DNA from 4 places in the Arthrobacter sp. BI5 genome. Region 1 is predicted to be linked to each of the others. Evidence: riboswitches for the same ligand, from Rfam matches in the RefSeq annotation. Region 1 holds a riboswitch; each other region holds the start of a gene.
The links. A riboswitch is a leader RNA that binds a small molecule or an ion and turns the genes downstream of it on or off. The one in region 1 is predicted to bind thiamine pyrophosphate.

Region 2: linked by a shared signal. The riboswitch ahead of thiC (phosphomethylpyrimidine synthase ThiC) and the one ahead of AC1MED_RS10545 (bifunctional hydroxymethylpyrimidine kinase/phosphomethylpyrimidine kinase) in region 1 are both predicted to bind thiamine pyrophosphate.
Region 3: linked by a shared signal. The riboswitch ahead of AC1MED_RS17125 (ECF transporter S component) and the one ahead of AC1MED_RS10545 (bifunctional hydroxymethylpyrimidine kinase/phosphomethylpyrimidine kinase) in region 1 are both predicted to bind thiamine pyrophosphate.
Region 4: linked by a shared signal. The riboswitch ahead of thiO (glycine oxidase ThiO) and the one ahead of AC1MED_RS10545 (bifunctional hydroxymethylpyrimidine kinase/phosphomethylpyrimidine kinase) in region 1 are both predicted to bind thiamine pyrophosphate.

The regions. Positions count from the first base shown of each region.
Region 1 covers NZ_CM155264.1:2,319,530-2,326,514, reverse strand. The annotation lists gene AC1MED_RS10550 (Rne/Rng family ribonuclease) at 1-2,422, shown strand, start outside; TPP riboswitch at 2,580-2,677, shown strand; gene AC1MED_RS10545 (bifunctional hydroxymethylpyrimidine kinase/phosphomethylpyrimidine kinase) at 2,757-4,343, shown strand; gene rplU (50S ribosomal protein L21) at 4,711-5,019, shown strand; gene rpmA (50S ribosomal protein L27) at 5,081-5,344, shown strand; gene obgE (GTPase ObgE) at 5,461-6,985, shown strand, end outside.
Region 2 covers NZ_CM155264.1:2,452,703-2,459,687, forward strand. The annotation lists gene AC1MED_RS11300 (VOC family protein) at 370-1,245, opposite strand; gene AC1MED_RS11305 (amidohydrolase family protein) at 1,327-2,427, opposite strand; gene AC1MED_RS11310 (GNAT family N-acetyltransferase) at 2,431-2,931, opposite strand; TPP riboswitch at 3,000-3,107, shown strand; gene thiC (phosphomethylpyrimidine synthase ThiC) at 3,076-4,932, shown strand; gene AC1MED_RS11320 (alpha/beta fold hydrolase) at 4,974-5,723, opposite strand; gene ffh (signal recognition particle protein) at 5,876-6,985, opposite strand, start outside.
Region 3 covers NZ_CM155264.1:3,687,471-3,694,455, reverse strand. The annotation lists gene AC1MED_RS17155 (Na+/H+ antiporter subunit D) at 1-893, shown strand, start outside; gene AC1MED_RS17150 (Na+/H+ antiporter subunit E) at 890-1,435, shown strand; gene AC1MED_RS17145 (MrpF/PhaF family protein) at 1,432-1,710, shown strand; gene mnhG (monovalent cation/H(+) antiporter subunit G) at 1,700-2,095, shown strand; gene AC1MED_RS17135 (DUF4235 domain-containing protein) at 2,162-2,425, opposite strand; gene AC1MED_RS17130 (heme-degrading domain-containing protein) at 2,467-3,015, opposite strand; TPP riboswitch at 3,093-3,235, shown strand; gene AC1MED_RS17125 (ECF transporter S component) at 3,305-3,937, shown strand; gene AC1MED_RS17120 (ABC transporter ATP-binding protein) at 3,951-5,585, shown strand; gene AC1MED_RS17115 (energy-coupling factor transporter transmembrane component T family protein) at 5,582-6,385, shown strand; gene AC1MED_RS17110 (UDP-N-acetylglucosamine 1-carboxyvinyltransferase) at 6,515-6,985, shown strand, end outside.
Region 4 covers NZ_CM155264.1:2,873,752-2,880,736, reverse strand. The annotation lists gene AC1MED_RS13195 (DEAD/DEAH box helicase) at 1-677, opposite strand, end outside; gene AC1MED_RS13190 (RNB domain-containing ribonuclease) at 988-2,493, opposite strand; gene AC1MED_RS13185 (ferritin-like fold-containing protein) at 2,534-3,205, shown strand; gene thiE (thiamine phosphate synthase) at 3,240-3,980, opposite strand; TPP riboswitch at 4,007-4,127, shown strand; gene thiO (glycine oxidase ThiO) at 4,119-5,435, shown strand; gene thiS (sulfur carrier protein ThiS) at 5,432-5,668, shown strand; gene AC1MED_RS13165 (thiazole synthase) at 5,674-6,483, shown strand; gene AC1MED_RS13160 (YciI family protein) at 6,615-6,938, shown strand; gene AC1MED_RS13155 (RNA polymerase sigma factor) at 6,982-6,985, shown strand, end outside.

The sequences.
Region 1 (6,985 bases):
CACCTCCGTCAAGGGCTCCACCCGCCTGGAGGCCAAGAAGCAGCGCCGCCGCGAGTCCCGCGACACCGGCCGCCGCCGCACCGTCATCACCGAGGCCGAGTTCCTGGCCCGCCGCGAGTCCGTGGACCGCCAGATGATCGTCAGGCAGCGCGACGACAGAATCCAGATCGGCGTCCTGGAAGACGGTGTGCTGGCCGAGCATTTCGTCTCCAAGACCCAGCAGGATTCCCTGATCGGCAACGTCTACCTGGGCAAGGTCCAGAACGTGCTGCCCTCCATGGAAGCCGCATTCGTCGACATCGGACGCGGCCGCAACGCCGTGCTGTACGCCGGCGAAGTCAACTGGGACGCCGTCAACCTCGAAGGCAAGCAGCGCCGGATCGAAAACGCGCTCAAATCCGGTGACTCCGTGCTCGTCCAGGTCACCAAGGACCCGGTCGGCCACAAGGGTGCCCGGCTGACCAGCCAGATCTCGCTGCCCGGCCGCTACCTCGTGTACGTGCCCGGGGGTTCCATGACCGGCATCTCCCGCAAGCTGCCCGACGTCGAGCGCAACCGTCTCAAGCGGATCCTCAAGGACCGCCTGCCGGAGGACGCCGGCGTGATCGTCCGCACCGCGGCCGAGGGCGCCTCGGAGGAGGAACTGACGCATGACATCAACCGTCTGCGCGCGCAGTGGGAAGGCATCGAGAGCCAGTCCACGTCCACCAAGATCCTCGCCCCGGAGCTGCTCTACGGCGAACCGGACCTGACCATCAAGGTGGTCCGCGACGTCTTCAACGAGGACTTCTCCAAGCTGATCGTCTCCGGTGAGGAAGCCTGGGACACCATCGAGGCCTACGTCACCTATGTGGCTCCGGACCTGGTGGGCCGGCTCGAGAAGTGGACCAAGGACACGGACATCTTCGCTGCCTGGCGCATCGACGAGCAGATCCACAAGGCCCTGGACCGCAAGGTCTTCCTGCCCTCCGGCGGCTCCCTCGTGATTGACCGCACCGAAGCCATGACCGTGGTGGACGTCAACACCGGCAAGTTCACCGGCAGCGGCGGCAACCTCGAGGAAACCGTCACCAAGAACAACCTGGAAGCGGCCGAGGAAGTCGTCCGGCAGCTGCGGTTGCGCGACATCGGCGGCATCATCGTGATCGACTTCATCGACATGGTGCTGGAATCCAACCGCGACCTCGTGCTGCGCCGCATGGTGGAGTGCCTGGGCCGGGACCGGACCAAGCACCAGGTCGCCGAGGTGACCTCGCTGGGGCTCGTGCAGATGACCCGCAAGCGGATGGGCACCGGGCTTCTGGAGGTCTTCGGCGAACAGTGCGAGGCCTGCGCCGGCCGCGGCATCGTCACCCACGACGAGCCGGTCGAACACCGCCGCGCCAACACCGTCGCCGCGGAACACCACGTCCCGCGGACCGAGCACCAGCCCGCCGCCCGCACTGAGCGCAAGCGCCGCCGCGGCAAGGGCGGCCAGGGAGCCGGCGAGTCCATGCCGGCCGCACCCGCCCCGGCGCACGCCGAGCCCACCGAGGCTGAGCGCCACGCCAAGGCAGAAGCGACCCGCGCCGCGCTGGCCAACATCGCCGCCGCCGCGCACGCCGCCCACCTGCACGACGGCGACGCGACAGCAGCGCCCGACGCCGAAACCCGGCAGGCCGCCCTCGATGCGGCCGTGGAGCTGGCTTCGACGGAGGAGGCAGCCGGGCGTCCCGCCGCAGTGCTGACCTTCGGCGGCGAGCAGGTAGCCCTGCCGTTCGTCGAGCACGCGGAGGAGACCCCGCAGCCCGCGCTGACCCTGGACCTGCTCACCGAGGCATTCGCCAACCTGGGCGACGCCGAGGCCGGCAAGCCTGCCGCAGCGGCCCCGGCCGCTGCGGACACCGTAGTGGCGGAAACCGTAGCGCCGGAACCGGCTGCACGGGCCGCGGAGCTCCCGGCGGCGGAACCCGCCGCACCGGTTGCAGCGGCACCGCCCCGCGCCACCCGCGGCCGTGGCCGTGCCCAGACGGCACGGATCCAGCCGCCGAGTGTCCGGAACCGGGAGGCGCAGGCCACCTTCCGGCAGGAAGCGCCCAAGGCACCCGCGGCTCAGGCCCAGGCACCACAGGCACCCGTCCGCCGGGAAGCTGCCAAGGCACCCGCGGCGCAGGCACCCGCAGCACAGGCTCCCGCAGCACCGGCCCGCCAGGCTGCGGCAGTGGAGAGCTCCGCACCCCGCCGGGTGCGCCGGAACCGAAGCGCCAGCCGCGCCCAGGGAGCCGCCAATGAGACGTCCGTGCAGCAGCGCGCGGCCACTCCGTCGGCAGCAGCCGGATCCGTCCATGAAGCCAAGGCCCCGGAGCCGGCGAAGGAAGCCGCGAAGCCCGCGGCCAACGAGCCGGTCATCCTCGGCGTCGGCGTCCCGGCGTCGGAGCTCTAAGACCCAGCAGACACCACGGCCCGCGGGTATCGTGCGGAATCGACGTAACATCGGTCGGTCCGGGCGGTACCCGCGAGCCCGTTAACGGGCGTCCGCCAGGGGGCGCCGTCACGGAAGGTGCGGACGGGGGAGTTGCCGGCGGGGAACGCTAGGCTGGGGGACTGACACGGGGTGCCGCGCATCGAGCCGGCTGAGATCCAGACCCGTTGAACCTGTCCGGTTAGCACCGGCGAAGGGATGTCTCTTGTCTTCATCGACCCAGCCTGCATCTACCCAGCCACTATCAACCCAGCCGCAACCCACCCGGCCGGCCGCAACCCGCCCGGCATCCATCCTGCAGTCCGCCTTCCCGGACACAGGGCGCACCGACCCCGCCGCGGCCACACTGCCGCGGATTCCGCGGGTGCTGGCGATCGCTGGTTCGGACCCCTCCGGCGGCGCCGGCATCCAGGCGGATTTGAAGAGCATCGCCGCGAACGGCGGCTACGGGATGGCCGCCATCACGGCGCTGACGGCCCAGAACACCCGGGGCGTCCGCTCCGTCCACGTGCCGCCGGCATCGTTCCTGACCGCCCAGCTGGAGGCGGTCAGCGACGACATCACCATCGACGCGGTCAAGATCGGCATGCTCGGCGACGCTGCGGTGATCGAGGCCGTCCGGGCGTGGCTCCAGAAGGCCCGTCCCGCCGTCGTGGTCCTGGACCCCGTGATGGTGGCCACCAGCGGCGACCGGCTGCTGCAGGAATCCGCCGAGGCGGCCCTGCGCTCCCTGCTCCCGCTGGCCGACCTCATCACCCCGAACCTGGCCGAACTGGCCATGCTGCTGGACGAACCGCCCGCCGCGGACTGGGCCGGGGCGCTGGAACAAGGCAAGCGGCTTGCCGCCCTGGCCGGCACCACGGTGCTGGTCAAGGGCGGCCACCTCGGCGACATCAACCAGGACAGCGAAGAAGGCAGCCATGACGACGGCGGCGGCTGTCCGGACGCGCTGGTGAACACCGGGGGACTGCTCGGGCAGGAAACGGTGGTCGTGCCGGGCGAGCGGATCGCCACCCGCAACAGCCACGGCACCGGCTGCTCCCTGTCCTCGGCGCTGGCCACGGTGCAGGCGCGTGCGGGGGACTGGGAGGCGGCGCTGCGTGAGGTCAAGCCCTGGCTGCTGGGTGCGCTGCGGGAAGCCGGCCGCCTCGACGTCGGATCCGGCAACGGTCCCGTGCACCATTTCCACCACCTGCAGCCGGCCGCACCGGCCCCGACACAACTGCCCGACGAGGGTGGCTTTGCAGCGGCCCTCGCCGGGCACGCGGCGGCCGGACTGGACGCGATCTACAGCCTGGACTTCATCCGCAGGCTTGCCGACGGCAGTTTGCCGGAGCAGGAGTTCGCCTATTACCTCAGCCAGGACGCCCTCTACCTGAACGGCTACTCCCGGGTGCTGTCCCGCGCCGCCGCCCTCGCGCCGTCGGAAGCCGAACAGCTCTTCTGGTCCCGTTCGGCGCAGCAGTGCCTCGAAGTCGAATCCGAACTGCACCGGAACTGGCTGGCCGGCCGCGCAGCCGCAACCCGGCCGGGACCGGTCACCAAGGCCTACGTGGACCACCTCCACGCGGCGTCGCTCGCCGGCAGCTACGGCGTGCTGGTCGCGGCGGCGCTGCCGTGTTTCTGGCTCTACGCCGAGGTCGGCGCCACGCTGCATGGCGAATTCCTCGCTGCGGGCGCCCCGACGGCGCATCCCTACGCGGAGTGGCTGCGCACCTACGCGGACGAGGCCTTCGCGGAGGCGACCCGGCAGGCGATCAGGTACACCGACGCGGCGGGCCGCGGGGCCTCCGAGGCGGAGCGACGCGCCATGGCAGAAGCCTTCGAGCACTCCTGCCGGTATGAGGTGGAATTCTTCGACGCGCCGAGGCTGCACGCCTGAGCCGGCCCGGGCGATGCAGCCGGTAACATGATGGGGCGCGGTTCCGGAAGGTCGCTGCGGCACCACCTCCTGGGCCCCCTGGCCCACGGTGTGGTGCCTGTCACGCACTACTCGCCGGGACCAGCCTCGTTTGCGACCGAAGGCAAAATTAGCGTAGTCTAGATCTTCGGTGCTTACGCCAACACTTGGGTTATGACCCTGAGGAACAGTTCACCCGCCCTGCGGGCAGGACTTTCCACGGGATAGCTCATGGGTTCCCCCGGGGAATCCACCGGCGTTGAGGCACAGCGTGAGCCGGTCCGAACACTTCGGCCCCAGGTTCCGCACGCAAATCTAGTAATAAACGTCGAGAGAAGTGAGTTCCCCAGTGGTGTACGCGATTGTCCGCGCAGGCGGCCGCCAAGAGAAGGTTTCCGTTGGAGACTTCGTTACCCTGAACCGCGTCCCCGGTGGAGCCGGCAGCACCTTTGAGCTGCCCGCACTGCTCCTGGTGGACGGTGACAAGGTCACGTCTGCAGCCAAGGACCTGGCCAAGGTAACGGTTACGGCTGAGATCCTCGAAGACCTCCGTGGTCCGAAGATCGTCATCCAGAAGTTCAAGAACAAGACCGGTTACAAGAAGCGCCAGGGTCACCGTCAGGAACTGACCAAGGTCAAGATCACCGGTATCAAGTAACTCTTCGTTACTGATCTGGTTCCAACAGTTTCCCCAGAATTTTTGAAAGCAGGCATTTCAAATGGCACATAAAAAAGGCGCGAGCTCCACTCGCAACGGTCGTGACTCCAACGCCCAGTACCTTGGCGTCAAGCGCTTCGGCGGCCAGGTAGTTTCCGCAGGCGAGATCATCGTCCGCCAGCGTGGCACCCACTTCCACCCGGGCGCCGGCGTTGGCCGCGGCGGCGACGACACCCTGTTCGCACTGACCCCCGGTGCCGTCGAGTTCGGCACCCGCCGTGGTCGTCGCGTTGTGAACATCGTGGCTGCTGCAGCTGCAGAGTAACAACAAGTTCTAAATCGGTGGGGCGGGCCAATAGGTCCGCTCCACCGGTGTTTTAACCGCATTACAATCATCTTGGGCCCCCTGCGGACCCGAGGAACAGCACTGAGGAGATCCACGTGGCGAGCTTTGTAGACCGGGTAGTACTGCATGTATCCGGCGGTACCGGCGGCCACGGCTGTGTCTCCGTCCACCGCGAGAAGTTCAAGCCCCTCGGCGGTCCCGACGGCGGCAACGGCGGCAACGGCGGCGACGTCATCCTGCGCGTGGATCCCCAGACCACCACGCTGCTCGACTACCACCACGCCCCGCACCGGCACGCCACCAACGGCGGCCCCGGCATGGGCGACTGGCGCGGCGGCAAAAACGGCGAGACCCTGGTCCTTCCGGTTCCCGAGGGCACCGTCGTCAAGAGCAAGGACGGCACGGTCCTCGCCGACATGGTGGGCGAAGGCACCGAGTTCATCGCCGCGGCCGGCGGCCTGGGCGGCCTCGGCAACGCCGCCCTGTCCTCGCAGAAGCGCCGCGCCCCCGGCTTCGCGCTGCTCGGCATCGAGGGCGACTCCAGCGACATCGTCCTGGAACTGAAGTCCATCGCGGATATCGCCCTGGTCGGCTTCCCCTCCGCCGGCAAATCCAGCCTGATCGCGGCGATGTCGGCCGCGCGCCCCAAGATCGCCGACTATCCCTTCACCACCCTGATCCCCAACCTCGGCGTCGTGCAGGCCGGCGACGTCCGGTTCACCATCGCCGACGTCCCGGGCCTGATCGAAGGCGCCAGCGAGGGCAAGGGCCTGGGCCACCACTTCCTGCGCCACGTCGAACGCTGCGCCGCGCTGGTGCACGTGCTGGACTGCGGCACGCTGGAATCGGACCGCGACCCGCTCTCCGACCTGGCCGTGATCGAGGCCGAGCTCGAAAAGTACGCCGTGGACATGAGCTACGCCGGCTCCGACGGCGAAGTCGTGCCGCTGAACCACCGCCCGCGCCTCATCGCCCTGAACAAGGTCGACCTGCCGGACGGCAAGGACATGGCCGAATTCGTCCGCCCGGAACTGGAAAAGCGCGGCTACAAGGTCTTCGAAATCTCCGCGACCAGCCACGAGGGACTCCGTCAGCTGGGCTTCGCCATGGCCGAGATCGTCAAGGCCGCCCGCGACGCGGTGGCCGCGACGCCGCCCAAGGTCCAGGCCCCCGTGCTGCGTCCGCGCGCCGTCAACGAGAGCGGCTTCACGATCCGCCGCGAAGAGAAAAACCTGGAGCCGCTGTTCCGCGTCCTCGGCGACAAGCCCGTGCGCTGGGTCAAGCAGACCGACTTCACCAACGAGGAAGCCATCGGCTACCTCGCCGACCGCCTGGCCAAGCTGGGCGTCGAAAACGAACTGTTCAAACAGGGCGCCAAGCCCGGCGACACGGTCGTCATCGGCGAGGACGACGGCGTCGTCTTCGACTGGGAGCCGACCATGATGGCCGGCGCCGAGCTGCTGGCCTCCCCGCGCGGCACCGACGTGCGCTTCGCCGACATCGGCGACCGCCCCACGCGCGGCCAGAAGCGCGAGGACCAGCAGGAACGCCGCGACGCCAAGGCCGCGGCCCGGGCCGAGCTGGAGGCCGAGCGCAAGGCCGGCATCTGGACCGAATCGG
Region 2 (6,985 bases), 130 kb from region 1:
TGTTCCTCGCTCGAGGTCGGCGGAGGATGGAACGCTCCTCGCCCCTCGTCCCGCGAGAACGGACATGCCCTCCCTTAGCCACGAGCAATGAGCAGAATGCCGCTATGCCCACTCCGTGCTGCGAAGGATGAGCATGCTCCTCGCTCCGTGCCGCGAAGAATGCACATGCTCCTCGCTCTTGGCCGCCCGAGGATGAGCATGCCCTCCCTCAGCCACGAGCAATGGGCAGAATGCCGCTATGCCCACTCCCTGCCGCGAAGGATGGACATGCCCCTCGCTCCACGTCCGCGAAGGATGGGCATGTCCCGCGGGCCGTGAGGAAGCGGACCGGATCGCACCCCGCCCCGCATCGCGGCCAGGCAGCGGACCTTAGCGAACGGCGACGCGGATCCGGTTGCGCCACGGATCATCGAAGCGCAGCTCGGCCCCGGTGTGGTGGGACTTCACGCCGGCGGTCTTGAGCCGGTCGGCGAGGGCGCCGACGTCGTCTCCGGAGGGAACCTCGATGAGCACTTCGCCCAGGCCCAGGGTGTCGTGGCGGGGCCCGGCGCCGCGGCTGTTCCAGACGTTCATGGCCATGTGGTGGTGGTAGCCGCCGGCGGAGACGAACAGGGCCTGGCCGTGCCAGCCCGCCGTCTTCTCGAAGCCGAGCGTCCCGACGTAGAAGTCGTGGGCGGACTGCACGTCGCCGACCTGCAGGTGGACGTGCCCGACGCCGGCATCGGCCTCGCGCTGTCCGGCCACCGACGCTTCGGTGAGGTGCTGCTCGAGGTAGCGCTGCGGCGGCAGGGCGAGGCTGTCCATCACCACGTTCTTGCCGTCCCAGGACCAGGCGTCGCGGGGCCGGTCCCAGTACAGCTCGATGCCGTTGCCCTCCGGGTCGTTGAAGTAGAAGGCTTCACTGACGAGGTGGTCGGCGCTGCCGGTGAAGGACTGCGGCTCGTACTGCGCGGCGGAGGCGACGGTGGCGGCCAGTGAGGGCTGGTCCTCGAACAGCAGGGCGGTGTGGAAAAGGCCGGCCTCGCCGCGGGAGGGCAGGTTCAGCCCGGGGGCGGGGGCCAGGTGGACCAGGGGCTTGCGCTTGCGCCCGAGGTAGAGGCCGCCGTCCTGCTCGGCGACGATGTCCAGGCCGAGGGCGCGCTGGTAGTAATCGGTCATGACCGACATGTCCCCGACCTTGAGCATCACGGTGCCCATGGTGAGTTCGGCGGGAAGGAGATCCTGGGTGCTGGCTTCTGCGGTCATCGAAACGCTCCGGTGGTCCTGTGGCCACCGACCTTCGGTGACCTTGCATAGACTTAAATTACTTGAAGCTTCAATTTATTCCTAATGCGGGACATGCCCTCGACCGACCAGTTCCCCGCGCAGCACGATGCCCCGGGGCTCGCGCAGGGTCGCAAGGTTCCGGCGGGGGTCCTCGGCGCAGACGAGCACGTCCGCGCTGGCTCCTTCGGCGATCGACTCGGCGCCGAGCCAGCCCCGGGCGGCCCAGGTTCCGGCGTCGAGGGCGGCAGCGGCCGGGAGTCCGGCGGCGTGCAGGGCCTCGACTTCATCGACGATCCGGCCGTGTTTGATGACGCTGCCCGCGTCCGTCCCGGCGTAGATGGCCACGCCGGCTTCGTACGCTTCCAGGATCCGCTCGGCCCGGCGTTCCCAGAGTGAGCGCATGTGCGCGGCGTAGCGCGGGAACTTGCCTTCGGCCTGGGCCGCGATGTCCGGGAAGGTGGCAATGTTGATCAGCGTGGGCACGATCGGCACGCCCTGTTCGACGAAACGGGGCAGGTGCCGGGGCAGCAGCCCGGTGCCGTGTTCGATGCAGTCAATCCCGGCGTCGAGCATGTCATCAAGGGTGTCTTCCGCGAAGCAGTGCGCCGTGACGCGGGCGCCCTCGTCGTGCGCCGCCCGGACGGCGTCTTTGACGGCCCCGGCCGGGAAGCTGGCGGCGAGGTCGCCGGCGTCGCGGTCGATCCAGTCCCCCACCAGCTTGACCCAGCCGTCCCCCGCGCGGGCCTGCTTGCGCACGGCCTCCACCAGGCCCCCGGGTTCAACCTCGATGGCGAAGCCCCGCAGGTACCGGCGCGTCCTCGCGATGTGCCGGCCGGAGCGGATGATGCGCGGCAGGTCGCGCCGCTGCTGGATCCACCGGGTGTCATGGACCGCGCCGGCATCGCGGACCAGCAGGGTCCCGGCGTCGCGGTCGGTCAGGGCCTGCCGCTCCGCGACCTCGTCCGGGACGTCGCCGCCGGGGCCGAGCCCGATGTGGCAGTGCGCGTCGACCAGGCCCGGGATGACCCAGCCGTCCAGGACCAGATCCGGCGCGGCCGCGGGGCGGGTGAAGGTCAGCCTGCCGTCGACGGCCCACAGTCCGCGCCGCTCCTGGTCGGCTGCCGTGAGGACGGGGCCGCTGAATTCGATGATGCTGCTCATGGCCTAAAGCTTAATCCGCATCGCAATCCGCCGGCCCAGCTCATCCAGCCCGCATTGGGCTTCGCGTTCCCGCGCGGCGGCCAGGGCACCCGAAGGCCCGGCGACCAGCTCGAAGCCGCAGCTCGCGTAAAAGGGTCCATTGAACGGAACGCCCGCAAAGGTGCACAGCGTCATGGACTCATAACCACGACGGCGGGCCTCGCCGAGGGCTGCCTGCACCAGGGCCCTTCCGATGCCGCGCCCGGCAAAGTCGGGATGCACCGAGAGTTGTTCAAGATGGGCCTGGCCGCAGACTTCGTCGACCCGGGCGAATCCGACCGGAGGGCTTCCGGCGACCAAAACAAAGAGACGATCATCCGGGCCCGCCTGCTCCGGAGCCGGGAACGGCGGGCACCCAAGTTCCACTTCGAGCAGGCGGTCGGCCGCTGCTTCGAGGGCCGGTAGGCCCGGGAGGTCTTCAATGGTCGCGGCCCTGATGCCGGGCAAGGCCCTGCGCTGAATCACGATGCCACGCTAACACGGGGACGACCGGGCTCCCGCGACGGCTTCCCGGCGCCCTGTGGTAGCTTCGTTTACGACCACACGGGTGCCCCTGCAGGGGCTGAGATCAGGCTGGTGCAGCCTGCGACCGTTGAACCTGTCCGGGTAATGCCGGCGAAGGAAGTGAGTAGTTCTTTGAGCGCAACAAATCCACAGCACAGCCCTGCCCGGAACGGAAACGACGCCGCACCAGCGGAGAATCCCGTCAGCGACGCAACTCCCGTGACGCAGTCCCTTAAGTCTCATGCCCTCGCGTATGTCGAAGACGGCGGGATCCGCGTCCCGGTGACGGAAATTGCCTTGGATCCATCCCCTGGCGGCGTCGGGAATCCTCCCTTCCGGGTGTACCGCACCGCGGGACCGGGCAGCGACCCGGTAGTAGGGCTCGCCGGCTTCCGCAGTGAATGGATCGCCGGACGCGGGGACACGGAACCCTACAGCGGCCGGGAACGCAACCTGCTCGACGACGGCAAGTCCGCGGTCCGGCGCGGTGCCGCCTCGGCGGAATGGCGGGGCGCGCCGCCGGAGCCCCGCCGCGCCGTCGAAGGCCGAACGGTCACACAGATGCATTACGCACGACAGGGCATCGTGACACCGGAAATGCGCTTCGTCGCTCTGCGGGAGAACTGCGACGTCGAGCTCGTCCGCAGCGAAGTCGCCGCCGGCCGGGCCATCATCCCCAGCAACATCAACCACCCGGAGTCCGAGCCGATGATCATCGGGAAGGCGTTCCTGGTCAAGATCAACGCGAACATCGGCAACTCCGCGGTCACCAGCTCCATCGCCGAGGAGGTCGACAAGCTCCAGTGGGCCACGCAATGGGGCGCAGACACGGTAATGGACCTGTCGACCGGGGACGACATCCACACCACCCGCGAATGGATAATCCGCAACTCCCCCGTCCCGATCGGCACGGTACCGATTTACCAGGCCCTGGAAAAGGTCAACGGCGAAGCGAACGCCCTGACCTGGGAAATCTTCCGTGACACCGTGATCGAACAGTGCGAGCAGGGCGTCGACTATATGACCATCCACGCGGGAGTGCTGCTGCGGTACGTCCCGTTGACCGCCAACCGGGTCACCGGAATCGTGTCCCGCGGCGGTTCCATCATGGCCGGGTGGTGCCTGGCGCACCATCAGGAGAACTTCCTTTACACACACTTCGACGAGCTGTGCGAAATTTTCGCACGCTACGATGTCGCCTTCTCACTCGGCGACGGGCTGCGGCCGGGGTCGACGGCGGACGCCAACGACGCTGCCCAGTTCGCCGAACTGGACACGCTGGCCGAGCTCACGCAGCGGGCCTGGGAGTTCGATGTCCAGGTCATGGTGGAAGGCCCGGGACATGTGCCGTTCCACCTCGTCAGGGAGAACGTGGCGCGCCAGCAAGAACTCTGCAAGGGCGCGCCGTTCTACACACTGGGGCCGCTGGTCACGGACATCGCACCGGGCTATGACCACATCACCTCGGCGATCGGCGCCACGGAGATCGCCCGGTACGGCACGGCCATGCTGTGCTACGTCACGCCAAAGGAGCACCTGGGCCTGCCCAACAAGGACGATGTGAAGACCGGCGTCATCACCTACAAGATCGCCGCCCACGCCGCCGACCTGGCCAAGGGGCATCCCGGTGCACACGAACGCGACGATGCCCTGTCCAAGGCCCGGTTCGAATTCCGTTGGCGGGACCAGTTCGCACTGTCCCTGGACCCGGTGACCGCGGAGGCCTTCCACGACGAGACTCTGCCGGCCGAACCGGCCAAGACAGCCCACTTCTGTTCCATGTGCGGGCCGAAGTTCTGCTCCATGCGGATCAGCCAGGACATCCGGGACGAATACGGTTCCGCCGATTCCCAGGCTGCGTTGGCACAGACGGCAGCCGGAATGCGCGCGAAAAGCCACGAATTCCTGGCAGCCGGCGGCAAGGTCTACCTGCCCGCGCCCTCCCTAGGCGCACCCTCCTAGCCTGGGGTCCGGGCGCCGGCCTGATGCGCGGGACCGGCACGTCAGGAGGCGTGGGCGTGCCGGCTGCGGTTGACGTCCGCGATGAAGGAGCGGATGGCCCGGTCGCCTTCCTTGGAATCCTGCGGCCGGTGCCCGCCCGGGGCGGTGCGGTGCAGGGCGCCCGTCTCCCGCAGGTAGCCGGCAATTTCCTCATAGAGCGGTTCCCAGCCGCCGGTCAGCACCAGCGTCGGCACACCGGGAACGATCTGCAGCGGGGCTTCCCACGGCGGCGCCTGCAGGCGGAGCCGGCGCGCGGCGCGTCCGTCCTCCACCGCGGGTTCGCCCACACTGCCGCGGACCGGGGCGTGGGCGGCGAACACGCGGCGCACGAACTCGCGGTGGAAATCCTCGTCGCCAAGGTTGTGCCGGACGTCAAAGAGCGGCTGCATCAGGGCCCGGTGCGCGGCAGTCGCCGGCAGTTCGGCCGTGAGCGAGAGGCAGGCCGGTTCCACCAGGGTGAGGGACTGCACCAGGTCGGGGCGTTCGACGGCGGCCATCATCGCGGCGATTGCGCCCTGCGAATGGGCCACGACATGGCCGCCGGCCTCGCCGCGGCCGTCGTCCGCCAGGGCCCGCAACACGATGCCGGCATCGGCGGCGAAGTCCGTTTCCCGCGGTTCGGCCACGGGGTCGAAGCCGTGCCGCCGCAGGAACAGGGCGTCGTAGCTGAGCGCCATGCCGTGCTGTTTCGGCCACGCCGCGGCACCAAAACTGCCGGCCCCGTGGACGAAGACTACGCGCTGCTTGAACATGCCCTAAGCCTATGGCACCGCCCCGTCAACGGGGCCGACGACATACTGGCTGCCGGCATGCTACTGCCGGCATGCTGCCGCCGCCGTCCGGTCGAAGGGTCCTGCCGCCGCCGTCCTGTCGAATGGTCCCGTCGAAGGCAACCCGGCTTCAGCTACTTGCTGCCGCCGAGAAACTTGTCGAAGCCTTTGGGCAGGTTCAGCTGGGAGGGATCGAACTCCCCGCCCTGCTGGCCGAAGGCTGCCCCGGTGGGTACGGTCTTGGGGCCGGCGGCGCGCCGTGCCTCCGCGTCCTTGAGTTCCTGCGCAGCCTTGGCCGGATTGCCGGAGCGGGCCTTCTTCTTCGGCGTGCTCTTGGCTCCCTTGCGGGCACCGCCGCCGCCCATCCCGGGCATTCCCGGCATACCGGGCATGCCGCCGCCGGCCGCCATCTTCTTCATCATCTTCTGCGCCTGGGCAAAACGTTCCAGCAGGCCGTTGACCTCGGAGACGTGCACGCCGGAGCCGCGGGCGATGCGGGCGCGGCGGGAGCCGTTGATGATCTTGGGGGCCACCCGCTCGTGCGGGGTCATGGACCGGACGATCGCCTCGACCCGGTCGATTTCGCGCTCGTCAAACTGCTCCAGCTGCTGCCGGATGTTCTGCGCACCGGGCATCATCATGAGCATCTTCTTCATGGAGCCCATGTTGCGGATCTGCTGCATCTGGGCCAGGAAGTCCTCGAGGGTGAAGTCCTCCTGGTCGGCGAACTTCTTCGCCATCCGGGCCGCTTCGTCCTTGTCCCAGGACTTTTCCGCCTGTTCGATCAGGGTCAGCACGTCGCCCATGTCGAGGATGCGCGAGGCCATCCGGTCCGGGTGGAAGAGCTCGAAGTCGTCCAGGCCTTCGCCGGTGGACGCGAACATGACCGGCTTGCCGGTGACCGACGCGACGGACAGCGCGGCACCGCCGCGGGCGTCGCCGTCGAGCTTGGAAAGCACGATGCCGGTGAAGTTGACGCCTTCATCGAAAGCCATCGCCGTGTTGACGGCGTCCTGGCCGATCATCGAGTCGATCACGAAGAGGACTTCGTTGGGGACGATCGCGCGGCGGATCTGGCGGGCCTGTTCCATCATTTCGGCGTCGACGCCGAGCCGGCCGGCGGTGTCCACGATCACGACGTCGTGCAGGGTGCGCTTGGCTTCCTCGACGCCGGCACGCGCGACGGCGACCGGGTCACCGGCGGGGTGGTCCAGCTCGGTGGAGGTGGCACCCGGGTGCGGGGC
Region 3 (6,985 bases), 1.4 Mb from region 1:
CGCCTGCCCCGGTCACCGCCGTGTTCGCCGGGCTGCTCACCAAGGTGGGCGTCTACGCGATGGTCCGCACCGAGACGCTGCTCTTTCCCGGCGATACGTTCAACACCCCGCTGATGGTCGCGGCCCTGCTGACCATGGTGGTGGGGATTCTGGGTGCCCTGGCGCAAAGCGACATCAAGCGACTGCTCTCCTTTACCCTCGTCAGCCACATCGGCTACATGGTGTTCGGCCTGGCGATGTCCTCTGTCGCGGGGCTGGGGGCCGCGGTGTTCTACGTGGCGCACCACATCACCATCCAGACCAGCCTGTTCCTGGTGACCGGCCTGATCGAGCGCCGCGCCGGCAGCTCCTCGGTGGACCGGATCGCCGGGCTCGCCAAGCTCTCGCCGCTGCTGGCGGTGCTGTTCTTCGTCCCGGCCATGAACCTGGCCGGCATCCCGCCGTTCTCCGGGTTCCTGGGCAAACTGGGCCTGCTGCAGGCCGGCGTCGCCCTCGGCACGCCGCTCGCGTACGCGCTCGTGGCCGGCGGCGTGCTGACCAGCCTGCTGACGCTGCTGGCCATCGCCCGGGTCTGGAACCGCGCTTTCTGGCGCAAGCCCGAGGACGCCGAACACCCCGACCCCGTACTGCTCGCCGCTCCCGGCGACTCCGCCACCGGCCACCGCGCCGGCCAGCAGAACGTGACCCTGCTGCCGCGGACCATGGTGGGCTCCACCTTGGGCCTGGTGCTGTTCGGGGTGGCGCTGACGGTGTTCGCCGGGCCGCTGTTCCGGGTGGCCGGCCAGTCGGCCGAGGCAATGCTGGACCGGTCAGCCTACATCCAGGCCGTGCTGGGGGACGAGGCGCCGGTCCCCGCGATCGCCGAGCCGCCGCGGCAGGAGGGCGGGAAATGACGCGGAAGAGAATCTCGCTGCGCCAGGAACTGCCGTTGCTGGTCTGGCTGGTCATCGTCTGGGGTGCGCTCTGGCAGGATTTCAGCGCCGGGAACCTGCTTTTCGGTGCGTTGATAGCAGTGGTGGTGGCGCGGCTGTTCTACCTGCCGCCGGTAGAACTGGGCGGCCGGTTCAACGTGCTGCGCGCCGTGCCCTTCGCCGTGATCTTCCTGGGCAAGGTAGTGGCGGCCAGCTTCCAGGTCCTGTACCTGGCCGTGGTCCGGGGCCCGCAGGTGATCAGCGCCGTCGTCGCCGTCCGACTCCGGAGCCATTCCGACCTGCTGGTGACCGCCACCGGGCATGTGATCTCGCTGATTCCGGGGTCCGTGGTGGTAGAAGTGGACCGGTCCACGTCCACGCTCTACATCCACGGCATCAACGTCCGCGACGCTAAGGATGCGGACAAGCTCCGCATGGAGGTCCGCGACACCGAGGCCGCGCTGATCCGGATCATGGGCACCCCGGCCGAACTGTCCGCACTGAAGCAGGAGGTGGGCACATGATGCCGCTGGTCCAGACCATCACCGCCGTCGTGCTCTCCCTCGCAGCGGCCGGCGCGATCATCCGCATCGCCCGCGGGCCCTCGCTGCTTGACCGGGTGCTCGCCGCCGACGTGCTGCTCGCCATCCTGGGCGCGGCGCTGTGCATCGATATGGCCGTGAACCGGCACCTGAACAACCTGATGCTGCTGGTGTCCATCTCCATCATCGGCTTTGTCGGCTCGGTGACCGTGGCCCGTTTCGTGGCAGACCGGAGGAAGCAGCCCAATGAGTCCTGAGACAACCTCGGCCGACGCCGTGATCGACGCCGTCTCCGCCGTGTTCATGGTGGTCGGGGCGCTGATGTCCCTCGGCGCGGCTATCGGCCTGCTGCGCTTCCCCGACCTCATGAGCCGGATGCACGCCGCCACCAAGCCGCAGGTGCTGGGCCTGTTTCTGCTGCTCTGCGCGGTGGGGCTGCAGCTGCGCACCTGGTGGGTGTGGCCGGTGCTGGGGGTGGCATGGATCTTCCAGCTGCTCACGGTGCCGGTCTCGGCCCACATGGTGGGACGCGCCGGCTACCGCACCAAGCACCTGCACCCGGAACTGCTCAGCGCCGACGAGCTCGAAGCCGTCGTCCAGCAGGCGGCCGGCAAACGCGGTTTTACCGACGACGACGACTGACGCCGCCGGCGCGGCCAGTGCACCTCGACGAGGCGCACTGGCTCATGCGCGCTCAGACCAGTGCCTCTAGACCAGGTCCTGGGTCTTGGCGAAGCGGGTGATCGCCCGCTGCGTGCCGCGGTTGGCGAGGACCTGGATGATGGCGCTGACCGACGCCGAGATCAGGGCGAACGTCAGGGCCTGCCGCAGCGTGGTGGGAACGTCGTCGTCGTGGCCCTTCGGCGGCTTGTTGCCGGTGGTCTTTTCCCAGACGGTGTCGACCACCTTGGTGCCGACGAAGCCGGCGAGGAGGCTGATGCCGGTGCCGAGCAGTTTGATGAAGATGTTCATACGTCGTACTCCTTGCGGGAGGAAACAGGGCTTCCCCTAGCCTAGCGTCCCGGTGACGCCGGGCGGCCAAGGACCTCCGTCAGGGCCTCGACCACCAGCTCGTGGTCCGCCTTCTGCGGCAGCCCCGACACGGTGACGGCGCCGACCATCCCGGTGCCGCGCAGGTAAATGGGAAAGGAGCCGCCGTGGGCCGCAAACTCCTGCTGGTCGAACCAGGCGTTGTCCTCGATCCTGCGCCCGGCGGCACGCGCCCGGAGGCCCACCAGCAGCGACGGGACTTCGTACCGCGCGGCGGTGCGCTGTTTGGCCTTGATCCAGCGATCGTTGTCCGGGGTGGCGCCCTCCAGCGCGGCGTCGAACAGCACCTGCTCACCCTTGGTGATGTCGATGGCAATCGGGTGGGCGCGTTGCCGGCCCAGTTCCACCAGGCGGAGCCCAAGGTCAAGGGCGTCGTCCTTGCTGAAGGACTCGAACTGCAGTTCGTCGATCTCCGTCAGGATGCGGCCGATGAGCGCCGCCAGGGCCCCCTGCGGCTGCGGTTCCGCGGAGTCCGGGTCGTACTCGGGGGAAGGAACTGGTGCGTCGCTCATGGGATTCAGCTTCCGTTAGCTGCCCACCGCGGCGCAACCCCAACGGGTGTAAACTGGCCCAGCCCACAAGGGCGATTTTAATACGACAGGGGAGCGCCGCCGTCGGGCATCACTGGAACACTCCAGGGAACCGTAGGTGGGCGCTGAGAGTGCGGACAGCCGCAGACCCTCGAACCTGATCCGGTTAGTACCGGCGCAAGGGAGTCGAGTTCTCAGGGTGCCCGGCGCCCGTGGCGGAAGCCGCGGCGCCGCCGGAACACCCTCCCCTCCTGTACCTCAGGAGGACGACATGACTGATATTTCTGCGAAGCAGACACTCACCACCGGCAAGTACAACTGGCGCGTGGTCGACATTGTGGTGGCGGCGTTGATCGCTGTAGCCGGCGGTGTGATTTTCTGGGCCTGGTCCCAGGGTTCCAACCTTGTTTCCGTTCCGCTCAACGCCGTCTACCCGCCGCTGACCGGGCTCTATGCCGGAGGCTGGATGATCCCCGCGGTGCTGGGCATGCTCATTATCCGCAAGCCCGGAGCGGCACTGTTCTGCGAAACCGTGGCCGCCACGGGCGAGCTGATCATGGGCTCCCAGTACGGCGCGTCCGTGCTGTTCTCCGGCTTCGTCCAGGGCCTCGGCGCCGAACTCATTTTCGCCGCTTTCCTGTACAAGCGGTTCAACCTGCCGGTGTCCCTGCTCGCCGGCGCCGGCGCGGGCCTCTTCTGCGGCCTGAACGACTCCCTCCTGCCGTGGGGCTGGAACATCGCGTACGAAACCGGCGACAAGCTCGCCTACATCATCTTCTGCGCCATCTCCGGAGCCGTCATTGCCGGCGGACTGTCCTGGCTGGCCACCCGCGGCCTGGCCAAGACCGGGGTGCTGGGCTCCTTCGGCTCCCGCAAGGCGGCGTCGGAACCCGTCTTCTCCTGAGGCCCGCACCCGCATGAGAACTTCCGACGCCGTCCGGCCGGCCGCTGTCACCGCCCGCGGCTGGGGCTGGCGGCACGCCGGCCGGCCACGGCCCGCCGTGAGCGGCCTGGATCTGGACATCGGACCGGGTGAGCGTGTGCTGCTGCTGGGGCCGTCCGGCGCCGGCAAGTCCACACTGCTGCATGCCCTGGCCGGGGTGCTCGGGGACAGCACAGCTGCAGCCGCTGCTTCGCCCGCGGCCGCCGCTGACGCCGAGGACTCGGACGAAACGGGCAGCCTGCTGATCGACGGCGCCCCGCCCCGGGCCCGGCGCGGCAGGGCGGGGCTGATGCAGCAGGACCCGGAGACCCAGGTGGTGCTGTCGCGGCTTGGCGACGACGTCGCCTTCGGGGCCGAAAACCTCTCCGTGCCCCCGGCGGAGATCTGGCGCCGCGTGGCGGAGGCGCTCGACGACGTCGGGCTGGGCGGCCTGCCGCTGCAGCACCCGACGTCGTCGCTTTCCGGCGGCCAGAAGCAGCGGCTGGCACTCGCCGGGATCCTCGCGATGCGGCCCGGCCTGCTGCTGCTCGACGAGCCCACCGCCAACCTTGACCCGGCCGGTGTCCTCGAGGTCCGCGACGCCGTGGGACGGTGCCTGGACAAGACCGGGGCCACCCTGGTGGTGGTGGAGCACCGGGTCGCCGTCTGGAAAGACCTCGTGGACCGGATCGTCGTGCTGCAGCCCGGAACCGCCACGGACTCCGCCGTGCTGCTGGACGGGCCCCCGGACCAGGTGCTGGAGCAGGCACGGGACCTGCTCATCGCCGCCGGCGTCTGGGTGCCCGGCCATGTGCCTGCCACCCGGGCCCGTGCCGGCGGAGCCCCCGGGGGTACCCTGTGGGGCGGGGCCGGCGGCGGCGCGGCGGCCGGCCAGCTGCTGCTGGCCGCCGAGGGGCTGGCCGTGTCCCGCGAACGCCCCCGCCGCACCGGTCTGCTGCGGGGGTTCCGCACGCTCCCGCCCGCGCCCGTGCAGTCCGGCATCACGGCGCAGGTCCGGGCCGGGCAGGCGCTGACCATCACCGGCCCCAACGGTTCCGGGAAGTCGACCTTCGCCCTGACGCTGGCGGGACTGCTGGCCCCGGTGGCCGGTGCGGTGTCCGCCACGACCGAACTAAGCGCCGGCGCGGGCATCGATCCCTACAAGTGGAGGGCCCAGCAGCTGATCGCCAGGATCGGCACGGTGTTCCAGGAACCCGAGCACCAGTTCGTCACCGGACGGGTGCTGGACGAACTGATGTTCGGCCCCCGCCAGCTGGGCCGCGGCGAAGAACGGGTGGACGAACTGCTGGAACGCCTCCGGCTGCGCGAGCTGGTGGACGCCAACCCCTACACCCTCTCCGGCGGCGAAAAACGGCGGCTCTCGGTCGCTACCGTGCTGGCCGCGCACCCGCAGGTGCTGGTGCTGGACGAGCCGACCTTCGGCCAGGACGCCAACACCTGGGCGGAACTTGCCTCCTTCCTCTCCGAGCTCCTCGACGCCGGCACGGCCGTGGTCTCGGTAACGCATGACGCGGAGTTCAGCGAGGTTCTGGGCGGCACCGAGGTGAAACTCGGCGCCCCGCAGCCCGGCGTGCCCGGCCCGGCCCATCCGGGGGTGGCGGCGCCGTGAGGGACACTCTGACCCTGCCCGGAAACCACGCCCTGCTGGCCCGGGCCAACCCGCTGGCCAAGTTCGCCGGCGTCGTGCTCATCACCGTCGTCCTGGCGCTGTCCATCGACTGGGTGTCCGCGTCCGTGGCGCTCGGCTTCGAACTCCTGCTGTTCCCGCTTGCCGGCCTGACCCTGGCCCTGCTCTGGCAGCGCGGCTGGCCGCTGATCCTCGCGGCGGCCGTGGGCGGCTGGAGCACGGCGATCCTCGCGCCGGACCACGGACGGATACTGCTCGACGTCGGCGTCTGGTCCATCAGCGAGGGCTCGCTGCAGCTTGGGCTGGGCTTCCTCTTGCGCGGCCTGGCGATCGCCCTGCCGGCGGTGCTGCTGATGAGCTGCACAGACCCGACAGACCTGGCCGACGCCCTGGCGCAGCAGGCGAAGCTGCCGCACCGGTTTGTGCTCGGGACCCTCGCCGCGATGCGCCTGGTGGGGCTCATGGCCGAGGAATGGCAGACCATCGGCATGGCCCGGCGGGCCCGCGGCGTGGGCTCGCATGGCAGCCCGGTGCAGCGGCTGAAGGCCACCCTGGGGCAGAGCTTCGGACTGCTGGTCCAGGCACTCCGCCGCGCGTCCCGGCTGGCGGTGACCATGGAAGCCCGCGGCTTCGGCGGCGCGCAGCGGACCTGGGCGCGGACGGCGACGTTCAGCCGGCTGGACGCGTGGGTGGTCCTGGGCGGTGTGCTGATCGCCGGCGCGTCGGTGGCGGCGGCCATCGGTGCCGGGACCTGGAACATGGTGTTCCTCGGCCAGCAGTAGCGGACTGGCGTACGCTATTCGCGGGGTAGCCGCTGCTCCCATATCGCACGAGATGGATATTGTGTGAGCTTAAGTGCAGTTGGAGGGAGTTTTGCGGATCAAATAGCTCATTCGTGATATTTATTGCATATGACTCAACAGACTGCTGAACACGTCGGCGCCGCGCTCCGGGACGCCCGCGGCCAGAAGGGCTGGACCCAGGGACAGCTCGCGGCCGAACTGGGTACCAGCCAGAGCGCCATTGCCCGGATGGAACAGGGCAAGCAGAACCTGAGCCTGAAAATGATCCAGCGGCTTGAAGCCATTTTCGGCCGGGCCATCGTCAAAGTCGGCCGGCCGCAGATGACCCACCTCAGGGTGGAGGGCGGCCGCACGCTCTCCGGCGCCGTGGACGTCAACAGCAGCAAGAACGCCGGCGTCGCGCTGCTGTGCGCGAGCCTGATCAACCGCGGCACCACCGTCCTGCGCCGGCTGGCCCGGATCGAGGAGGTCAACCGGATCGTTGAGGTCCTGACCAGCATCGGCGTCGAATGCACCTGGCTGGACGCGAACGATCTGCAGATCCGCCGCCCGGCCGTGCTGGACCTTGATTCGATGGAC
Region 4 (6,985 bases), 550 kb from region 1:
AACAGCAGGGTCTGGCGGACGGCCGGGGTACCGGCGATGAGGGTCTCCACGTCCGGCAGGAAGCCCAGGTCCAGCATCTCGTCGGCCTCGTCGAGGATGACCATCTTGACGTTCTTCAGGACGAGGTGCTTCTGCTTGTACAGGTCGATCAGTCGCCCGGGGGTGCCGACGACGATCTCGACGCCCTGCTGCAGGGACTCGACCTGCGGCTCGTAGGCACGGCCGCCGTAGATCGTGGTGATGCGGGCGTTGCGCTTGCGGGCCGCGTTCTGCAGGTCGCTGGCGACCTGGACGGCGAGTTCACGGGTCGGAACGATCACGAGGGCCTGCGGGGCGCCGGGGGCCGGGAGGTCGGCGAAGCCCGCGTCGTCGCGTCCGATGACGCGCTGCAGGGCCGGGATGCCGAAGCCGAGGGTCTTGCCGGTGCCGGTCTTGGCCTGGCCGATGATGTCGTGGCCGCCCAGGGCAACCGGCAGCGTCATGGCCTGGATCGGGAACGGGTGGGTAATGCCGGCGTCGGCCAGGGATTCAACGATGTCCGCGCGGACGTTGTAGTCGGCGAACGACTTTTCCGCGATTTCGTGCGGGGTTTCGTCCGAGATGATGGTTTCTTCCGGCTCGATCGTTTCCGTGCCGGATTCGTCAGTCAGAAGCTGGTGCGTGTGCAATTCACTCACAGGGGAGTTTCCTTATTCATTTGGGCTGCGCTGCTTGCTCAACGGGGCCGGCGCAGGGCCGTTCCGGAGCACGCTCAGGGGCGCAAGCAAGTCCAGTGGAAGCCGATCGCGGGCTATCTAAATGCTGGCACTGGGACCAGCGGGTGTGTCTCAAGATCGCGTAGGGGCGGGCTTGTTGAATTCGAAAAACATGGAAATCAACGACCGGGCATCCATTACTACCCTTCCAGTCTAGCTGTTCGCCGTTCGGAACCTCGACCGGGCCGGCGGTGTGGCGCGGCAGCGGCGCCGGAGCGGGGCGTGGCGATGATCAGCCGACGAGTTCCAGCCGGACTTCGCGCGTCACGATGTCCGAGGACAGGACCCGCACCCGGACCTGGGTGCCGGACTCCAGTTCGCCGGGGCACCGTGCGGTCACCGCGGGCTCGGCGATCTGCACGATCCCTGACGGGCCGTTCCCGTTGCCGTTGCCCTTACCGTTCCCGTTGCTGCCCTTCCCGTTACCGTTGGCGCTGCCGTTCTTGGCCGGTTTCGAACCGGAAATGACGACGGCGTCGAACTCCTGCCCGATGTGGTTGCTCAGCAGGGCCGCCTCCACGGTGTCCAGTGACAGCCGCTCCAGTTTGGCGGCCAGCTGGTCCGAGGCCGCCATGATGGCCGGCAGTGACGGGAGCGCGTCGCGGGCCCAGCCCGGTACCTCGGCGTCGTTGGACAGGGCCTCGCAGATGACCAGGACAAAACGGTCGATCAGGCGCCGCAGCGGGGCGGTGGAGTGGGCGTAGGCCGCGCCGATGGCGGATTGGATGGCGTCCTCGGGAACCGTCCCGTCGAACGGGGTGTAGCCGGCCCCGCGGAAGAGCATGCCGGCGGAGTGTACGATCGCGAGCTGGCGCGGGTCGGTGGGGTCCAGGGTGCGCAGGTATTCGCCGTAGCTGATCCGGCCGTCCCAGGGTTTGCCGAGTGCGCCGGTCTGGCGCCGGAAGTGCCGCAGCGAGCTCTCATCCGGGGCGGGCATGGTGCGCAGGATGCCGACTTTGCCCTGCAGCATCAGGTCCGCGGCGGCCATGCCGGTCATCAGGGATATCTGGGCATTCCAGTCCTCGACCGGCAGCGGCGGCGCGGCGACGATCCGGTAGCCGCCGTCGGGCAGTTGTTCGATTTCCTGCTCCGGCATGTTCAGGCTCGCCCCGCCGCGGAGCCGTTCCAGTTCCACCCGTTTGCTGCCGACTTCCTTGAGCAGTTGCAATACCGGGTCCGCGGTGCCGCCGTCGAGTGCGGCCTGCACGCCGTGGTAGCTGAGCTTGGCCCGGCTGCGGACCTGCGCCCGGCGCACCAGGACGGAGGCCACTTCGGCGGCGCCGTCGAGTTCGAACTCCCAGACGAAGGCCGCACAGAGCTGGCCCGCCAGCAGGCTGCCGGCCGCCTCGCTGATGACTTCGGGGTGCAGCGGGATGCGGCCCTCCGGAGTGTAGAACGTTTGGCCGCGGCGCCGGGTCTCGGCGTCGAGCGCACTGCCGGGCTGGACGAAAGAAGGGACATCCGCAATGGCGTAGAAGACCTTGTAGCCCTCGCCGTCGCGGTCAATGAACAGGGCCTGGTCCAGGTCCGTTGAGGACGCCGGGTCAATGGTCACGAACTCGACATGCGTCAGGTCCAGCTCGGGCAGTTCGTGGCCGGCTACAGCCGCCTCGGCGTCCCGGAGCGCCGCTTCCGGGAACGGACCGGGCAGTTCCAGGGTGGTGCGCAGTGCGTTGAGCGCCTGGGCAAGCTGGTTCTTCTGCTGGCGGACGCTCGGAGTCAGGCGATGATGAGACACGAAATCAGGGTAGCCCGATTTCCGCCACTAGTCTTGAAGCATGAGCACCTCCCCGGCCGAGCCCGCCCGCTACCAACGCTTCCTCAGGGACCTGCTGGGCGTGATGGCCTACGGGGAGCTCTCAGCCTTCGAACGGCTCTCCTCCGATGCCCGGTATTCGCCCACCCTGCACGACCGTGCGGTGCTGGGCCGGCTCGCGGTCATCGAGTTCCAGCACTTCGAACTGGTCTGCGCGCGGCTGGCCGAACGGGGCGCCGACGCGGAGGAAGCCATGCTGCCGTTCCAACCGTCGGTGGACCACTTCCATGAGCGCACCCGGCCCGCCGACTGGCATGAGTCACTGATGAAGGCCTATGTGATTGACACAGTCTCCGCCGACTTCTACCGCTCCATTTCCAGCTACGTCGACGCCGGCACCGCCGCGCTGATCGAACAGGTCCAGTCCGCAGGGGACGCGACGGCGGTGCTGCGGGACCGGCTCAAGGCGGCGCTTGCCGACGACCCGCGGCTGGCGTCCCGGCTGGCGCTGTGGGCCCGGCGGCTGCTCGGGGAGGCACTCACCCAGGCGCAGCGGGTCAGCGTGGAACACGCCTTCCTCGGCGGCCTGACCGGCGCGGACGAGGCCAGGGCCGGTGAACTCGCCCGCGCCCTGACCGCCGACCTCGCCGCCGGGCATTCCCGGCGGATGTCCCAGCTCGGACTCGCCGGCTAGGTCCCCGGGCCGTCTTCCCGGCTAGCTTGCCCGCCTAGTTTTCCCCGGCACCGCTGCGGACGCCGGTGTGGTTTTCGGCGTCGGCGTGGCTGCCGGCGTCAAGCGCGGCCAGCAGGGCCCGCGCCGCCCCGGCGGGATCGGCGGCCTCGGTAATCGCCCGGACCACCACGATCCGGCGCGCCCCGGCGTCGACGACCTGCTCCACGTTGGCCAGGTCGATGCCGCCGATGGCGAACCACGGCACCACGCCGGAGACCTTTCCGCCGTCCGCGGCCTCGGCCCGGCCGATCGCCGCGGCGGCGTAGCGCACCAGGTCCAGTCCGACGGCGGCGCGGCCCGGCTTCGTCGGGGTGGCCCAGACCGGCCCCACGCAGAAGTAGTCCAGACCGCTCCGGCCCGGGGCCGCGGCGATCGCGGCGTCCACCTGCTCCGGGGTGTGGGTGGACATGCCGATCACGGTGTCCTTGCCCAGGAATTCCCGGGCCGCGGTGAAGGGGATGTCCTTTTGCCCGATGTGGAAGACCGGCGCCCCGGCGAGGGAGGCGAGGTCAGCGCGGTCGTTCACGGCCCAGAGCCGGCCGTGCCGCCGCGCCACGGCGTGCAGGAGCTCCAGCAGCTCCAGCTCCTCGGCCGCCTCCAGGGACTTGTCCCGTAGCTGGATGATGTCAACACCGCCGGCGAAGGCGGCATCAACGAAGTCCTCGAAGTCGCCGCGCTCCTTCCGGGCGTCGGTGCACAGGTACAGGCGGGCGGTGGTGTGGACATCCTGGCTCATGCCATAAGCCTAGTTCCTCTACACTGGGCGCATACCGCGGGAGCCCGCGCAGGCCGTCATCCGGCCGCCGGGCTGAGAGGGCGTCAGAGCCGACCGCTTGACCTGATCCGGTTAGTACCGGCGTAGGGAAGGAAGCCTATGGACGTATCAGTCCCACCATCCGCCACACCCGCCACCGGCGCTGTGCCGCGCGCAGGCGCCGAATATTACGACGTCGCCGTGATCGGCGGGGGAGTGATCGGCCACGGCATCGCCTGGGAGGCCCGCCGCTCGGGCCGCACCGTCGCCCTGCTCGACGACGACCCCGGCTCCGGCGCCAGCTGGGCCGCTGCCGGAATGCTGGCGCCCGTGAGCGAACTGCATTACCAGGAGGAAGACCTCTTGGCCCTGATGCTGGAAGCGTCACGGCTGTGGCCGGAGTTCGCTGCCGCTCTGGCTGGCAACAGCACAGCCGGCGGCGTTGACGCGGGCGGCACCGGCTATCTCACGACGCCGACCCTCGCCGTCGGTGCCGACGCCGCCGACCGCCGGGCGCTCGCCGACCTGCGGGCCGTGCAGCAGGCCTGCGGGCTGGCCGTGGAGCCGCTGACGGTCCGCGAGGCGCGCAACCGCGAACCCCTGCTCAGCCCGGGCATCTCCTGCGCCTTCGACATCCCGGCCGACCACCAGGTGGACCCGCGCCGACTGCTGGCCCGGATCGGCTCGCTGCTGGCCGCCGACAGCCGGTACACGGCGGTGCGCCGCCGCGCGGCCGGGCTGCTCTGGGACGGCGGCCGCGTGGCGGGGGCCACGCTTGAGGGCGGCGGGGAAATCCGTGCCGGTGAGACGGTTGTGGCCAACGGCCTCGGGGCAGCCGACCTGCAGGGCCTGCCGGCCGGACTGTCCCTGCCGCTGCGGCCGGTCTACGGGGACATCCTCCGGCTCCGGGTGCCGCAACGGCTCCGGCCGCTGCTGCGCTCCACCGTGCGGGGGCTGGTCCGCGGAGTCCCGGTCTACATCGTTCCGCGGGCGGACGGCACGGTGGTGATCGGCGCAACCCAGCGGGAGGACGCGCCCTCCGCCGCCGCCGCCGTGTCCGCCGGCGGCGTCTACCAGCTCCTGCGCGATGCCCAGCAGCTGCTCCCGGCCGTCGCCGAACTGGAACTGCTCGAGGCCACGGCCCGGGCACGGCCGGGGACACCGGACAACGCCCCGCTGCTGGGCCGCGTGGCCGGCCCCGGCGCCGGGCCGGACATCGCGGGCCTGATCGTGGCCACCGGTTTCTTCCGGCACGGGGTGCTGCTCACCCCCGTGGCCGCCGCCATCTGCCGGGCGCTGCTGGACGGGCAGCCGGACCCGCGCTGGGCCCGGTTCCGACCGGACCGGTTCTCCGTCCGCCGCCCGGATTCCTCCGGCCACGACCCGGGCGACGTCTCACCCGCACATGCCCCAACGACAGACAGGACCACAGCATGAACATCAGGCTCAACGGAGCGCAGCACGCCCTCGCCGACGGCGCCACGGTCGGCGCGCTGGTCAGCGGGGTCACCGGCCGGACGCTGGCCGCCGACGGGCAGGCCACGGACGGCCGCAAGCTCGGCGTCGCCGTCGCCCGCAACGACGAGGTGGTGCCGCGCAGCCAGTGGCACTCGACGGCGCTCGCCGAGGGCGACGACGTCGAACTCGTCACCGCGGTACAGGGAGGATGAACGCCATGGCAGAAACAGCGCTGGACGCAACCCGGCAGGCACGCCGGGACCCGCTGACCTTCGACGGCGTGGAGCTGGGCTCGCGGCTGATCATGGGCACCGGCGGGGCACCGAGCCTGGACGGCCTGGGCGCCGCCCTGGTGGCCTCCGGCACGGAACTCACCACGGTGGCCATGCGCCGCTACTCGCCGGCCGAGAGCGGCTCGCTGTTCCAGCTGCTGGCGGACAACAACATCCGGGTGCTGCCCAACACCGCCGGCTGCTTCACCGCCCGGGATGCCGTTCTCACGGCCGAACTGGCCCGCGAAGCGCTGGAGACGGACTGGGTGAAGCTTGAGGTGATCGCGGACGAGCACACCCTGCTGCCGGACGCCCTGGAACTTGTGGAGGCCACCGAGCAGCTTGTGGCCCGCGGCTTCAAAGTCTTCGCCTACACGAACGACGACCCGGTGCTGGCCCTCCGGCTGGAAAACCTCGGCGCCACCGCCGTGATGCCGCTGGGCGCCCCGATCGGCACGGGCCTGGGCATCCTGAACCCGCACAACATCGAACTGATTGTCTCGAGGGCCTCCGTACCGGTGGTGCTTGACGCCGGCATCGGCACGGCCTCCGACGCCGCGCTCGCGATGGAACTGGGCTGCGATGCCGTGCTGCTCGCCACCGCCGTGACCCGCGCCCAGGACCCGGCGCTGATGGGGGAGGCGTTCCGGCACGCGGTCATCGCCGGCAGGCTGGCGCGCAGGGCAGGCCGGATCCCGCGCCGCGAGCATGCCCTGGCCTCGTCCGCCATGGAAGGCCGCGCCGAGTTCCTGTAGCGGTTGCGGCGGCGGGGAAACCGGCCGGAGTACCATTCCGGAAAAGAAACTTGGCGGCAGGTGTCCTTTTGGCGGCACCTTCTTCGTCGTACTGCTGTATCGACCTACTAGAAGGAGTCACCGTGGACTACATGCTTTTCATCTGCACCGATCCCACAGCGCCGGAATATGTGGCCGCCGAGGACAACATCGAGGAATGGGCGGCCGAGGTGGAAGCCAGGGGTATCGCCCGGCACGGTGACAGGCTGCGTCCGGTGGAAGACGCCACCACTGTCAGGGTGCGCGCCGGCGAGGTGGTCGTCACGGACGGTCCGTTTGCCGAGACGAAGGAGTGGATCGCGGGCTACGACATCATCGCCTGCGCCGATCTCGATGAGGCGATCGAGGTTGCCTCCAAGCATCCGATGGCAAAATTCGGCAAGATCGAAATCAGGCCTGTGTGGCCGTTCGGATAGCGGCCATCCGCCTGAAGCCCTCGATCCCGACGCAGGGGGTCGCGTGG